Regions from separate parts of the Lysinibacillus sp. OF-1 genome, predicted to be linked through region 3. Evidence: riboswitches for the same ligand, from Rfam matches in the RefSeq annotation. Region 3 holds a riboswitch; each other region holds the start of a gene.
What was found. A riboswitch is a leader RNA that binds a small molecule or an ion and turns the genes downstream of it on or off. The one in region 3 is predicted to bind cobalamin.

Region 1 (4,245 bases), 160 kb from region 3:
TAGAGAAGGTGTTAAGAGATAATAAAGTTGTTTAACTAAGAAGGACACATATATGGTAATATTTATTTAAAAAGATGGAGTGGATTATGAGTAATTCTATTAATTATAAAATATGGACGGTGTGTATGATTCAAAGTGAAGAGAAGGTTTTACTTCTGGATAGACAGCACGACAATTTCAAAGGTTTTATTCCACCGGGTGGTAAAGTTGAATTTCCTGAAAGTATTGTAGAAAGTGCTATCAGAGAAGTAAAAGAAGAAACGGGGTTAGAAGTTAGAAACCTTATTTATAAAGGGCTTTATGAATATGTTAATCCAGTCGCAAAAGATAGATATATGATATTTAATTACATAACAAAGGATTTCGAGGGTGAACTCTTGAAAGATGCTCCAGAGGGGAAAGCGGTTTGGGTAGATATAGAGAGCGCATATAAACTTCCTATGCAGCCATCGATACGGAGAAGATTTCCTTTATTTTTTCAAGATGGAACATTTGAGATTCAAGTTGAATGGAACCACGAAGAAAATAAAGAAGGGAAAGTTACTATACGTCACACCTAAAACTTGTTATTGGACTGACAGGGGGGCAATCGTTCAATAGAGCAGTCGCTTTTCAATAACATCGAGGTCAGTTCAATACATATATATGTGAAGAATAAATAATGGGGCTTAAATTTACCCACTTTGTTAAATAGTTTAACTTTCAATATCTAAATGGTAGAGAGGGATTAAGAATAGCTAGAGAAAATTCTAAAATAAAAGGTGCTTGACCGTCCTTTTGTTTATTAAACGAACGGTGCAGATTGTTGAAGAAGAAATTTTATAATAGTGATTTATTAAAGAATAGGGAAGTGGCAGTAACCATGAACTACATAATCAGATTAGCGAATGAAAACGACTTATCGGGTTTATGTGATAGTAGAAATAATAAAGATCTATTCACGAATTATTTAAAGCAATTTGCAAAAAAGGAATAATATCAAGACGCACTTATATTAGGTTTTGGAGTTCTTAAATTAAAAGGTACTTTGCTTCCTAAATTAAGTGACCTATATGTAAAAGAGGATTATCGTGGTAATGGTATAGGTTCAGACTTAATGAGGTATAGAGAAAATATTGCAAAGAGTTTAGGACATTCTGAAATATTTGTGAGTGTTGGCCCGATAGAAAATCCCAACATGATAAAGTTAATTAGCAAACACGGTTACGAACCTATCTCTTACCTATAATAAAACCTACACAAGAATTGATTTCAAGAAGTTGTTGAACTAACGGGGCTAGTTGAACAAGATTTAAACAACTTTAAAGAGCCTTCTTATAATATAATTTTTGTATTTTTTGATTAGAAATAACTTTATTATCATTTTACAGAAAGCAATTAAAGTGATGCTCAGTGTGACATGAGGAAAACCTAGTATTCTATGCATCCATTTTACATGGAATTATTTTGAAATAATTAGTATTTTTTAGCATAAATTGACTTTGGACATACAATACTTTACAATGATTAGCTAAGGAATAGAGAATTTTCGCAAATTTCCTTACCAACTGAATAGCGTGTAGTAATAGGTGTAAATTGCGTGCAATTTGCTTAAAAGGGAAGTCGGTGCGAATCCGACACTGTCCCGCAACTGTAAATGTGAGCGACTTTTCAGCAACCACTGTCAAATGATGGGAAGGAGAAAAGTGGCAATGACCATGAGTCAGGATACCTGCCTGTTACGAGTACACACCAGTAACCTACGAGGAATAGGAGGTGGCATGTTGACAAAACAGAATGCTCTGTTCGTCACGGTACGTCAAACGCCCAAAGTAAATGAAGGGGTTCGCAATCGGGCTCATTTACACATACTTAGGGTTTGTTTGGCATTGGGTGATGAACGAAGATAAGCGAAGGATTTCCTCAAAAATGGTAGGAAATCCTTTTTGTTTTGACATTATGTACGCAAAGGGGATGCATGTATGACTTCTTTAGATATGAACATTTGTAAGCAGCCACGCACAGAAGTTGCCAAGAAAGCGAAAACAAGAATGGCGGTCGAATCATTGATTGACCAATTATTAGCAACGAAGCTGATCCGCAATGATCGCTTCTTTGAGCAAATTTTATATAATAAAGAAATTATTTGGATACAAAATGGGGATGTGGACGGGCATCTTTTCGCGAAGGCAGCGGTAACCGATCAACTGAAAACGAAGACCAATAGCTTTATGATGTATATGCCCACTAACCCGATTGTCTATGAGGTTAACGGGGAGTCATACCATTTAATTACACGCATTGATTCCACACGTGCCAAGCCCAACCTTGACCGTCTGTCACTGGAGCCAAAGCCTGTTTTAAGTGCAGCACGTGTCAATGATGTATTATGCTCGATTGTGATGCGCTTTTATGAAACATATCTACACGATTTAGCGCCTCAACATGATAAGTTAATAGCCTTTGTGCAGCAGGAATATGCCCAATTTATTGAAGCGGTTCAGGCATTAAATGATTACCATTTCAACTGGCATCCACGCGGCAACGGTCACGAGCTATTGCTGCAATTAATTGATCAACTGCAAATTTTAAAAAGTTATCCTGGTAAAGTGCTAGTTGATTTCACAAACACGCATGACTACGTGATTGTCGAGCCTGCATACCTTGTGCACAGTCCTACAAAGAAAGCAGTAGGCGCATTATAAACTCAAGCCCTCCATCAAACGGAGGGCTTGTTTTTATTTATTTGAAGGGTAGGGGGTAAATACTCTCGTTCGAGCAGCGAATACTCGCGGAAGCAGATGAAATACTCTCGTTCGAGCAACGAATACTCGCGGAAGGAGATGAAATACTCTCGTTCGAGCAGCGAATACTCGCGGAAGGAGATGAAATACTCTCGTTCGAGCAGCGAATACTCGCGGAAGGAGATGAAATACTCTCGTTCGAGCGGGGAATACTCGCGGAAACAGATGAAATACTCTCGTTCGAGCAAGGAATACTCGCGGAAGGAGATGAAATACTCTCGCTCCAGCAAGGAATACTCGCGCAAACAGGGTAAATATTCTCGCTCAAAGCAAGTAAACACCCGCGCAAGCAAACGGCTTCGCGCGGGCAGGATCACCTACTTACAGACAATGCATGGCTGCTTGTGCTTCGTGCCAAGGAACAGAATATCCTTTGCCCTTCGCACAAAAGATGCTGGAGGAGCTGTATTCTGGGTCGGCATTTTTATCGTAGCCAATCTGTGCAATAACTGCCTCTGCATTATGGCACACATCATAGCCATCAAATTGGAGTGTGAGTGCGCCCTTACCATTGGTATAGGCCGCAAAGGTTGTGCTATAGCTCATTAGGGTGGCGACGGGCGCTCGTCCCGTTAGCACAACATCTGTTTCGGATAAGATGGGGTCATCGAATGTGCCAGCAGCTTGCTGTATGTCGCTCATCATGCGGCCGATAAAGTCGTTCGAAGCCTTCATTTTAAAGCGATAATAAGGTTCAAGCAGGATGTTCTGTGCTTGCTCAAGTCCTTGACGTAGCGCACGGAAACTAGCTTCTCGGAAATCGCCGCCCGATGTATGTTCATTATGTCCGCGACCTGTTAGCAGTGTAAAATGAACATCTGTCAGAGGGAAGCCTGTGAGTAAGCCATGGTGATCACGCTCAAACAGGTGCTTTTCAACAAGGCGTTGGTTGCCTACCGATAAATGATCCGCATGGCAGGCATTGCTAAATGTATTACCTACTCCTCGTGGATTGGGCTCCATTAGTAAATGAACTTCTGCATAATGCTTGAGGGGCTCAAAATGACCATAGCCTGTCACCGTCGTCACAATGGTTTCCATATATAAAATTTGGGGCTCGCCAAAGGAGACCGTTAATGAAAAACGCTTCATTAACACCTCTGTCAGTACCTCCAACTGAATAACGCCCATAATGTGCACATGGATTTCCTGGAACTTTTCCTGCCAAACCACACGTAAGGAAGGCTCTTCTGCTTCTAGTAAACGGAAAATTTGTAACACTTCCTTGATATGCTGATGGCCCTCATATTGAACCTTTGCCTGTAGCGTTGGGACAAGCTCATAGGGCTGTGACAGCACAGTAGTGCCGATGCGGTCTCCAATATTGGCCTGACTAAGTCCTTTAACAGCAAAAATCTCTCCCGCTTCAACCTGTTGGACGGTATCAAAGCGACTGCCATTATAGAGGCGAATTTCAGTCACTTTTTCTGTCACTTCTTCAAACGAAAATTCATCCCGAACA
Region 2 (4,245 bases), 1.9 Mb from region 3:
CTGTTACATTTTTATAATTAAAAACAGATACACTGCGGTCCTTACTCTAGCTAATGAAAAATCCGTCTCCTGTATAAACATTGACTATTTTTCTAACTAAGAAACATAAAAACTCTTCCTGGTATGACTGTTTCCAATGCCATGTATTTTCGTAAATGCTACTTTCATAATGAATATATTATGTAAAATAATTGTCCTTACTTTTTTAAACTTGACTGACCTTCTTTGCGAATTGATCAGGAACATACGTGAGGTATGGTTTACCAGTCAAGGAATGTGTTTGAATATCAGCAAAAACACCAAATACTTCTTGTAACAATGTTGGTGTTAGCACTTCCTCGGGTGCCCCATGACACACAATTCGACCTTGCTGCAAAACGTAAATTTGATCACAGTACATTGCCGCAATATTCAAGTCATGTAAAGCCGCAACTACTGTTAAATGTAAGGTTTGAATTAAGTCCATAAGCTGAAGTTGATGTTGGATATCTAAATGATTCGTTGGCTCATCTAATATAAGCACTTGTGCTTGCTGTGCTAGTGCTCGTGCAACCATTACACGTTTTTTCTCTCCACCTGAAAGGGAGCTAAAGCTTCGTTTTTCTAAATGAGCTATACCTGTTTGCTTCAAAGCATCTTTAACAATTTGAAAATCTTGCTCTTGATCTAGCTCTAACAGTTTTTTATGTGGCGTTCTCCCCATGCTAACTAAATCATGTACAGTGAAATCAAATAAAACAGGTGTATCTTGACTAACAACAGCTAAATTCTTCGCAATTGCTTTACTAGATTGCTTTAAAATATCATGCTCATTTAATAATACCGTCCCGCTTTCAGGTTTTAGAAGACGATACATATTTTTTAGCAATGTTGATTTGCCACTACCATTAGGACCAATTAACCCAACAAACTGCTTTTTCTTTATTTGAATACTTACTTCATGTAGTATACGTTGATCGTTAATGGAGAATGATACTTGCTTTGCTTCTAATGTCATATAAGTTAATCTCCTTCACCGAAAGAATAATTATTGCGACGGAGTAGCCAAATGAAAAATGGACCTCCGCAAAAGGCTGTAATAATACCAATTGGCATTTCCTGAGGAGCAATGATAATTCGAGCAAAGGCATCAGCCCACACTAAGAAAATCCCCCCTATTAAAGCACTAATCGGTATCACATATTTATAGTTAGATCCCACAATTAAACGTACTATATGAGGGATAATTAGACCTACAAAACCAATAGAGCCACTGACTGCCACCAGTACACCTGTTAACAGGGAGACAAGTAATATAAGCTGAATCCGAAATTGCTGAAGATTAACGCCTAACGTCACTGCCGCTTCTTCCCCAAGTAAAAGTAAATTTAAATTTCGATAGTGTAGCCAGAGAAGCCCAAATACGACGAAAAATATGGAAGCTGGAATGATAATATTATTCCATTTAGCTCCTGCTAGACTACCTAGCATCCAAAACATAACAGCTTTTAAAGCCCCCTCTTGCTTTGACATCATTAAAATAAAATTAGAAATGGCCGTTAAAATAAAGGAAACAGCCATACCTGCCAATAACAGACGAAAAATAGAAACCCGTCCCCCAACACGAGATAAGAAAAACACCAGTGCAATGGCAAGTAATGATCCTAGAAAGGCTGATATTGAAAGCGCGTAAATACCTAAAAATGAAAAGGCTCCTAAAATAATCACAGATGTCGCTCCGACGGCTGCCCCTGAAGAAATCCCTAAAATATACGGGTCAGCAATGGAATTTCGCACAAGTGCCTGAATGGCTGCCCCCGCAATGGCTAATCCAGCACCAACAATAGCAGCCAATAAAACACGAGGTGCTCTTATTTGCCAAATGATAATTTCCTGTGAGCGACTCCAATCTTGCTCTATGGCATTTTGTATAAAGGGGATTTTAGAAAGAATAACTTTCCATACATATAATGGTGTAACTGATACAGAGCCGACCATGACAGCAAAGGTCATAGAAACAATTAATACGAAGAAAAGGATTAAGGAAAAAAATATAAACTTTTTATTCATCCGTTTTAAACTCCTACTGAATAGTGATGAATGAAGCAATAAAAAAAGGTATTCCATACGCAACTACGCATAGAAATACCCTAGAATAAACAAAGTCAGAAAAAATCCAGCTATTGTCCGTAATTGCTTGCATCCTCGTGGGCATTACAGGTATTACTAACTGGCAGGTCTCCTGGCTTCGATTCAACACCCTATAATTGCCTTCCCATTCTTCCACAGTGGCAAATAATATTATAGGACTCCTCGTTACAGTTGCGGGACAGCGTCGGACTTACACCGACTTCCCTTTTAAGTGACATTATAAAATGGCACACCAATAGTATTTGAATTTATAAAATTGTGACGATTCTATCATACATTTTTATAGATTGTTAGTCTACATGGAATTTTATTTCTAAGGAAGAACAATATATAAGCTGTATCTTCGCAGTTTTGCTATTTGCTCGTTATAAATTGGCTATCTATTACTTAATAGTTTTGGCATGGGAGGATACTCCACCACATCTTAGCCACTTTTCCTATCACATACATCAATAACATTTCGCTCTCTTCATTCATGTCAAAAAGCAATTGACATCCATCATTTCTGCACATTTGTTTGCTACAGTAAGGGAAAATAGTGAGGAGGATATTACATGATATTTAAAAGAAAATGGTCTACTGGACTTCTAGCAGTAACGGCCTTCATTAGTTTAACAGCTTGTGCGGAGGAGCAAACGAAGCCTGCATCTCCTTCCAATAACACTGCTGAAGAAATGGATCATTCTACGATGAGCCACTCAAGCTCAGGTGAAGTACCATCCACATTAAAGAACGCGGATAATCCGAAGTTTTCTGTTGGAAGTAACGTGATTATTACGGATGGACATATGGACGGTATGAGAGGTGCCGAAGCAACAATAATAGGTGCCTATAACACAACTGCCTATGTTATTTCCTATGAGCCAACTTCCGGTGGAAAGCGTGTAGAAAATCATAAGTGGGTGATTCATGAAGAATTGATTGATCCAGAAGAAGCACCACTAGCCCCTGGCACAGAAGTAAAAACGGACGCAGCGCATATGGAAGGTATGGAAAATGCGACTGTCCGTATTGAGGAGGCTATCCAAACGACTGTTTATATGGTTGATTACACTTCGACCACAAATGGTGAAGCTGTTAAAAATCATAAATGGGTGACAGAAGAAGAATTAACCTCAAAATAATATGAACAACCTCTCCAGCATTTCTGGCAGAGGTTGTTTTCTAGCTTTTGTGTTGTAACGGTTTTCTATCAATTGACTTATGCCATTTATAGCCGATACCCCATACTGTTTGCAAGTAATCATCCGCAGGGAACCCACTTTTTCTTAATTTTTCTCGTAAATTACGCACATGAGAATCAATGGTACGATCTTCAATTGTCACATTATATCCCCAGACTGTGGTGATTAGATGTTCTCTAGAAAATACTTTATTTTGATGATCTAAAAATAAAACAAGCATGGAAAATTCCTTTGGTGTTAGGGGAATTGCCTCATGTTGAAAATATAATTCAAAGGATTCCTTATCTAAGCGAAGACCCTCAAAGCTAATAACCTTTTCCTCTATTTTCGATCTTCTTAATACCGCATATATACGTGCTAATAACTCTTCCTCATCGAAGGGTTTTAATATGTAGTCATCAGCACCGAGGTTTAAGCCTTTTACAATATCCGCATGCTCTCCTTTTGCAGTAAGCATAATGATGGGTACATCCCAAAACTTCCTAATTTCTTGGCACGCCTGCCACCCATCCATCTCTGGCATCATAACATCCAAAAGAATTAAATCTGCATGCCCATCTTCTAAAAAATCGAAAGCCTCTTGAACGGAAGACATAGCTCTACAATAAAAATTCGGCTCTAAATAAAGGGTTAATAAATCTAACATTCTTGGCTCATCATCAATGCATAAAATGGTTTTCATCTGTTTCTACCCCTTTAAAAGATAATTCAAAAGTAGTTCCTTTATTTATTTCACTGCTAACCTTCACTTCGCCCCCATGCGCCTGTACAAGTTCCTTGACAATAGCAAGCCCCAGTCCAGAACCACCTAAAGCACGACTACGAGATTTTTCCACTCGATAAAATCGTTCAAAAATATAGGGTAAATCCTTCTTTGGAATCCCCTTCCCTGTATCTTGAACGATAATGCTTAAAACATCATTGTGTTTCT
Region 3 (4,245 bases):
GAACGACTGTGCCTGGTACTACTGGGCCAAGAAGTTTCGTGCATTCAGGATATTGTAAGGCCAAAATGCCACACCCTAATGTATCTAATAATACATAGCGTGCCGTTTCGTATGCTTCTTCACTTGTAATAGTTGTATTGACTACATAATCCGCAATATCTGTAAGTAATTGATCTGTCTTAGATATGTCATTTGTTTTAATCATCTATATCTTCCCTTCAAGGCATGAATTTGATATACTAGTATGCTGATAGGCATTGGTCAGAATGCCCATCAGCTCTATGGCGAGTTGTTAAAACTTGATTATACCGACAATTCTTCAAGGTTATGACGCTCGCCAATATAATGGACACGAGGTCTAAATAATCGGTTATTGTCATGCTGCTCAATGACGTGAGCACATAAGCCAATTGTTCGTGAGCCAAAAAAGATAGGTGTATAGATTTCAATTGGCAAGCCAAGCATGTAGTATACTGGTGCTGCATAATAATCTAAATTTGGGTACAAGCCCTTTTCTTGTGCCATCACCTTCTCACCAGCTTCACACATGTGATATAAGCGATCATCCCCTTGTGCCAAACATAATTTATGCAAAGCCTCTTTCATAATTTGTGCTCTTGGGTCCATCTTTTTCATATAAACACGGTGACCAAAGCCCATAATCTTTTCTTTATTTTGCAGTTTATTTTTCAGCAAGGCTTCAAAGCCTGCTACTGTTTTGGCTTCTAGAAGCATGTACATGACTGCCTCGTTGGCCCCTCCATGTAAATTTCCTTTCAATGATGCGACAGCTCCAGTTAAAGCACCGTACAAATCAGATTGTGTAGAGGCAATAACACGAGCTGTAAACGTCGAATTTGGCATCTCATGCTCACTATATAAAACGAGAGACTGATCAAAAATTTCTTCTTCTAACGCCGTTGGTTTTCTACCAGTAATCATGTAATAAAAATTGGCGCTATAGGAAAGCTGACTATCTGGCTCCACAACATCTTGTCCGTTTAAGACACGATAGCTATTGGCTACGATGTTAGGCATACCGCCTAAAAGTCTATAAGCTCGCGTCAAGTTCATTTCAGTAGAACGATCATTGATGTGCTGATCAAAGCCTGCTAAAACAGAAATTCCAGTTCTCAGTCCATCCATCGCATGTGTTTCATTAGGCAAGAGCTTGAAGATTTGGAAGATCTCTTGTGGAACCTGATAATGTGCTTTTAATTTGTCCTGTAAGTCAGCCTGTTGCTCGGCAGTAGGAATTTCGCCATGCAGTAGTAGGTAGACAATGTCTAAATACGAATATCTTTGTGATAATTCAATCAAGTCGTAGCCTCGAATAACAATTTGACTTCCTACAGTGTCTAAAAAAGATAATTTTGTTTCAGCAGCAATGACCCCATCAAGACCTGGTGAATAAGTTAACTCCATTCAATGACAGCCCCTTTGTTTAATTATTCTTGTAAGCGTTACCATTCCAACACGAAAGAACAACAAAAAAACAACTTCTACCCCTTTTTAGAAGTTGTTAATCTACAAAAGCATGACAGACCAAATAACAGTGAATTTACAGGAATTCACAAAAATCATGCAGTAGCTAACACCTCCCTATCCTCGTAGGTCAATTGATGCTTATTTTGTGGCAGGTCTCCTGACTTATAATCAACACTTCAATAACACCTTCCCATTTTGACAAACAAAACAGTGGCCTTGTTATCGAGCTCCTAAATACAGTTGCGGGACAGTGTTGGACTCTCACCAACTTCCCTTTTAATCAAATGGAATGAACCCCATTTGAACCACCAAAATTTAGCATATTCAATTTGTCTATTTACCTTAACATAGAGTTTTCAAAACAATCAATATAGGTAAAATTCAGAAAAGACTGATTATAAAAAGCTATTTTTCATTTTTGATTGACTATTCTGCATTTTTGAGCATTATTTTGTACAAAAAAAGATTGTTCATCTATACCAATAAATCCATTTTCAAGGGTTATAAGTAAAATAGAGGTCTTTATAATAAAAAAGGCGAATAGTTTTTTTATAATATAGAGGAGGAGCACATATGGGCTATATTTCAGAATTAAGGAAACACATCGGTAGTAGACCGATTATCAGTATCGGGGCGACAATTCTTGTAGTCAACGATGATAAGAAAATTCTCTTTCAACATCGTTCAGATACGTTGGATTGGGGATTACCTGGTGGCTCAATGGAACTGAATGAAACGCTAGAAGAAGCTGCTACTCGTGAACTTCATGAAGAAACAGGACTGGTAGCGAATGAATTGGACTTGATTGGTGTTTTTTCAGGGCCAGATTATTATTTTCAATATCCAAATGGGGATGAAATCTATACAGTTATTCATCTTTATAGTGCGAAAAATGTCAGTGGTATACTAGAGATGAGGGATGGTGAGAGTTTGAATCTTACCTATTTCAGTAAAAATGAGCTACCAGATTATCTTGAGAAAAGAACAAAAACACGCTTAGACAATCTAGAGGACAAATTGTGGAATTTAGATAGTTCTTTTGCAAAGAATTCTCTTTAAATAACAAAGAGCATGCTTTTTATGAAAACATGCTCTCATCTTAACTATTAGGCTATTACAGTCTAACCTTAACCTCTGTACCGTCTTGCGCCTTGACATCTACTAGCACGAGCCCTTTATAATTTTGTAGTTCCTTGATAATAGGCTTGAGCATTTCTTTGTCAATGAATGGAAAGGAAAAGTCGATTTTTTTTCTGTCGAAGTATGCCTTTGTCCATTTGTTGACACTTTGCTGAATCCATTTTGAAGTCAAAATGGAAAGAACAATGGTTAGCACAGCATATGGAACAGGAACGGTAAAGCGAACGTCTTTTGCTTTCACTTTTACATGCATCATAAGTCGCCTCTACTCAATGAAAACTGAAACGGTATCTCCGTTTGCCGATTTTATGTCCACAATTTGTCCATCTAATTCATTTTCGATGGCTTCAAGAAGAAGATTGATATCGATATCTTTCACGTATTTTTCCGATTGCGGAATACTCGCAGCGATACTGTGTCCAGCCATTAACACAGCCTTGACAAGTTTTATAGGCAAATTCACAGTGACATTATCATTTTCAGTGGACACCACACGAACCTTTAACGTTTTATCTAAATACTTCGTTTTTTCCAGAAATTTGTTACCTGACTCCTCTTTCTCTTGTAACACTTGAATCAGCTCTGACCCTTTTTCAGCATCAATTTTCCCCTCTTGAATCATGGTTAACACTTTAGTAATTTCCTCTTTCATGTAGCATTCCTCCCTATTCGTCTTTTAAGAGCTTTATGGCCTCATCAGTTGTGATTTCGCCATTTTCCAACATGCTTACAATTTTTTTCTCGTCTACTTCATTTTTCTTCTTTTGGACATAGCCAAGAGATGAGATAATGTCATTTAGCTTGCCTCGCACAGTTGGGTACGAAATGCCCAGTTCCTTTTCTACTTCCTTAATATTCCCTCGACATATTAAAAATACTTCCACAAAATGAAGCTGATCCTGTGATAAGGATGCTAGCTTCGACAATTCAAACTCATTTTCAATCGTCGTTTGACAATGAGAACACTGTAACTTCGTAATTTTTAATGTTTTACTGCAGACAGGACAATTTGTGATTACTTGATAAGCCATAGTGAACTCCTTCCTTTAAGTTAAATTGATTATATACCAAATAATTTAAAAAAGTAAATAATAAAATTAATTTATTCAATGAAAATATCAATAAAGTTAATTACCTAATTAATATTATTAATAAAAAGAAAAACACCATTCTAATGCAAAATGGCGTTTCTTTAATAGATGACTCTTACTAATGTTTGGAGCAAATGAGGTAATCCAACTGGCCTCTATCATTACCAGCCCATACCTCCATGACCATTGTATACGTGTTTTCTATATTATGATCATTTCGTTTTATGTTTTCTTTCTCGCGGGTGTGAAGGCAAAATAGCATGATATAATTGTTGTGAAGCGGGATGCTGATATGCTCCATCCTTTCCAATCTCCTCCACTAGCCGACCATGCTGCATGACAAGGATACGGTCTGACATAAAACGTGTTGCCTGTAAATCATGCGAAATGAAAATGTAGGCAAGCTGTCGCTCTTTTTGAAGTGTTTGTAGTAACTGTATAATCTTCTTCTGTAAAATCATATCAAGACTGCTAATCGCTTCATCTAAGACAATTAATTTTGGCTTTAGCGCAAGAGCTCTAGCGA

Region 1: another riboswitch for cobalamin. It lies ahead of NV349_RS10360 (hypothetical protein); the one in region 3 lies ahead of mmgD (citrate synthase).
Region 2: another riboswitch for cobalamin. It lies ahead of NV349_RS20385 (FecCD family ABC transporter permease); the one in region 3 lies ahead of mmgD (citrate synthase).

What each region holds. Positions count from the first base shown of each region.
Region 1 is NZ_CP102798.1:2,129,669-2,133,913, forward strand. It holds gene NV349_RS10350 (8-oxo-dGTP diphosphatase) at 87-560, shown strand; gene NV349_RS10355 (GNAT family N-acetyltransferase) at 1,028-1,228, shown strand; cobalamin riboswitch at 1,550-1,733, shown strand; gene NV349_RS10360 (hypothetical protein) at 1,962-2,684, shown strand; gene NV349_RS10365 (hypothetical protein) at 2,699-3,013, opposite strand; gene NV349_RS10370 (elongation factor G) at 3,105-4,245, opposite strand, start outside.
Region 2 is NZ_CP102798.1:4,157,222-4,161,466, forward strand. It holds gene NV349_RS20380 (heme ABC transporter ATP-binding protein) at 206-997, opposite strand; gene NV349_RS20385 (FecCD family ABC transporter permease) at 1,003-2,049, opposite strand; cobalamin riboswitch at 2,195-2,382, opposite strand; gene NV349_RS20390 (YdhK family protein) at 2,685-3,254, shown strand; gene NV349_RS20395 (response regulator transcription factor) at 3,295-3,996, opposite strand; gene NV349_RS20400 (HAMP domain-containing sensor histidine kinase) at 3,974-4,245, opposite strand, start outside.
Region 3 is NZ_CP102798.1:2,289,961-2,294,205, reverse strand. It holds gene prpD (2-methylcitrate dehydratase) at 1-205, opposite strand, end outside; gene mmgD (citrate synthase) at 304-1,425, opposite strand; cobalamin riboswitch at 1,619-1,813, opposite strand; gene NV349_RS11105 (NUDIX hydrolase) at 2,062-2,547, shown strand; gene NV349_RS11100 (hypothetical protein) at 2,603-2,884, opposite strand; gene NV349_RS11095 (SHOCT-like domain-containing protein) at 2,894-3,280, opposite strand; gene NV349_RS11090 (DUF2089 domain-containing protein) at 3,294-3,659, opposite strand; gene NV349_RS11085 (ABC transporter ATP-binding protein) at 3,932-4,245, opposite strand, start outside.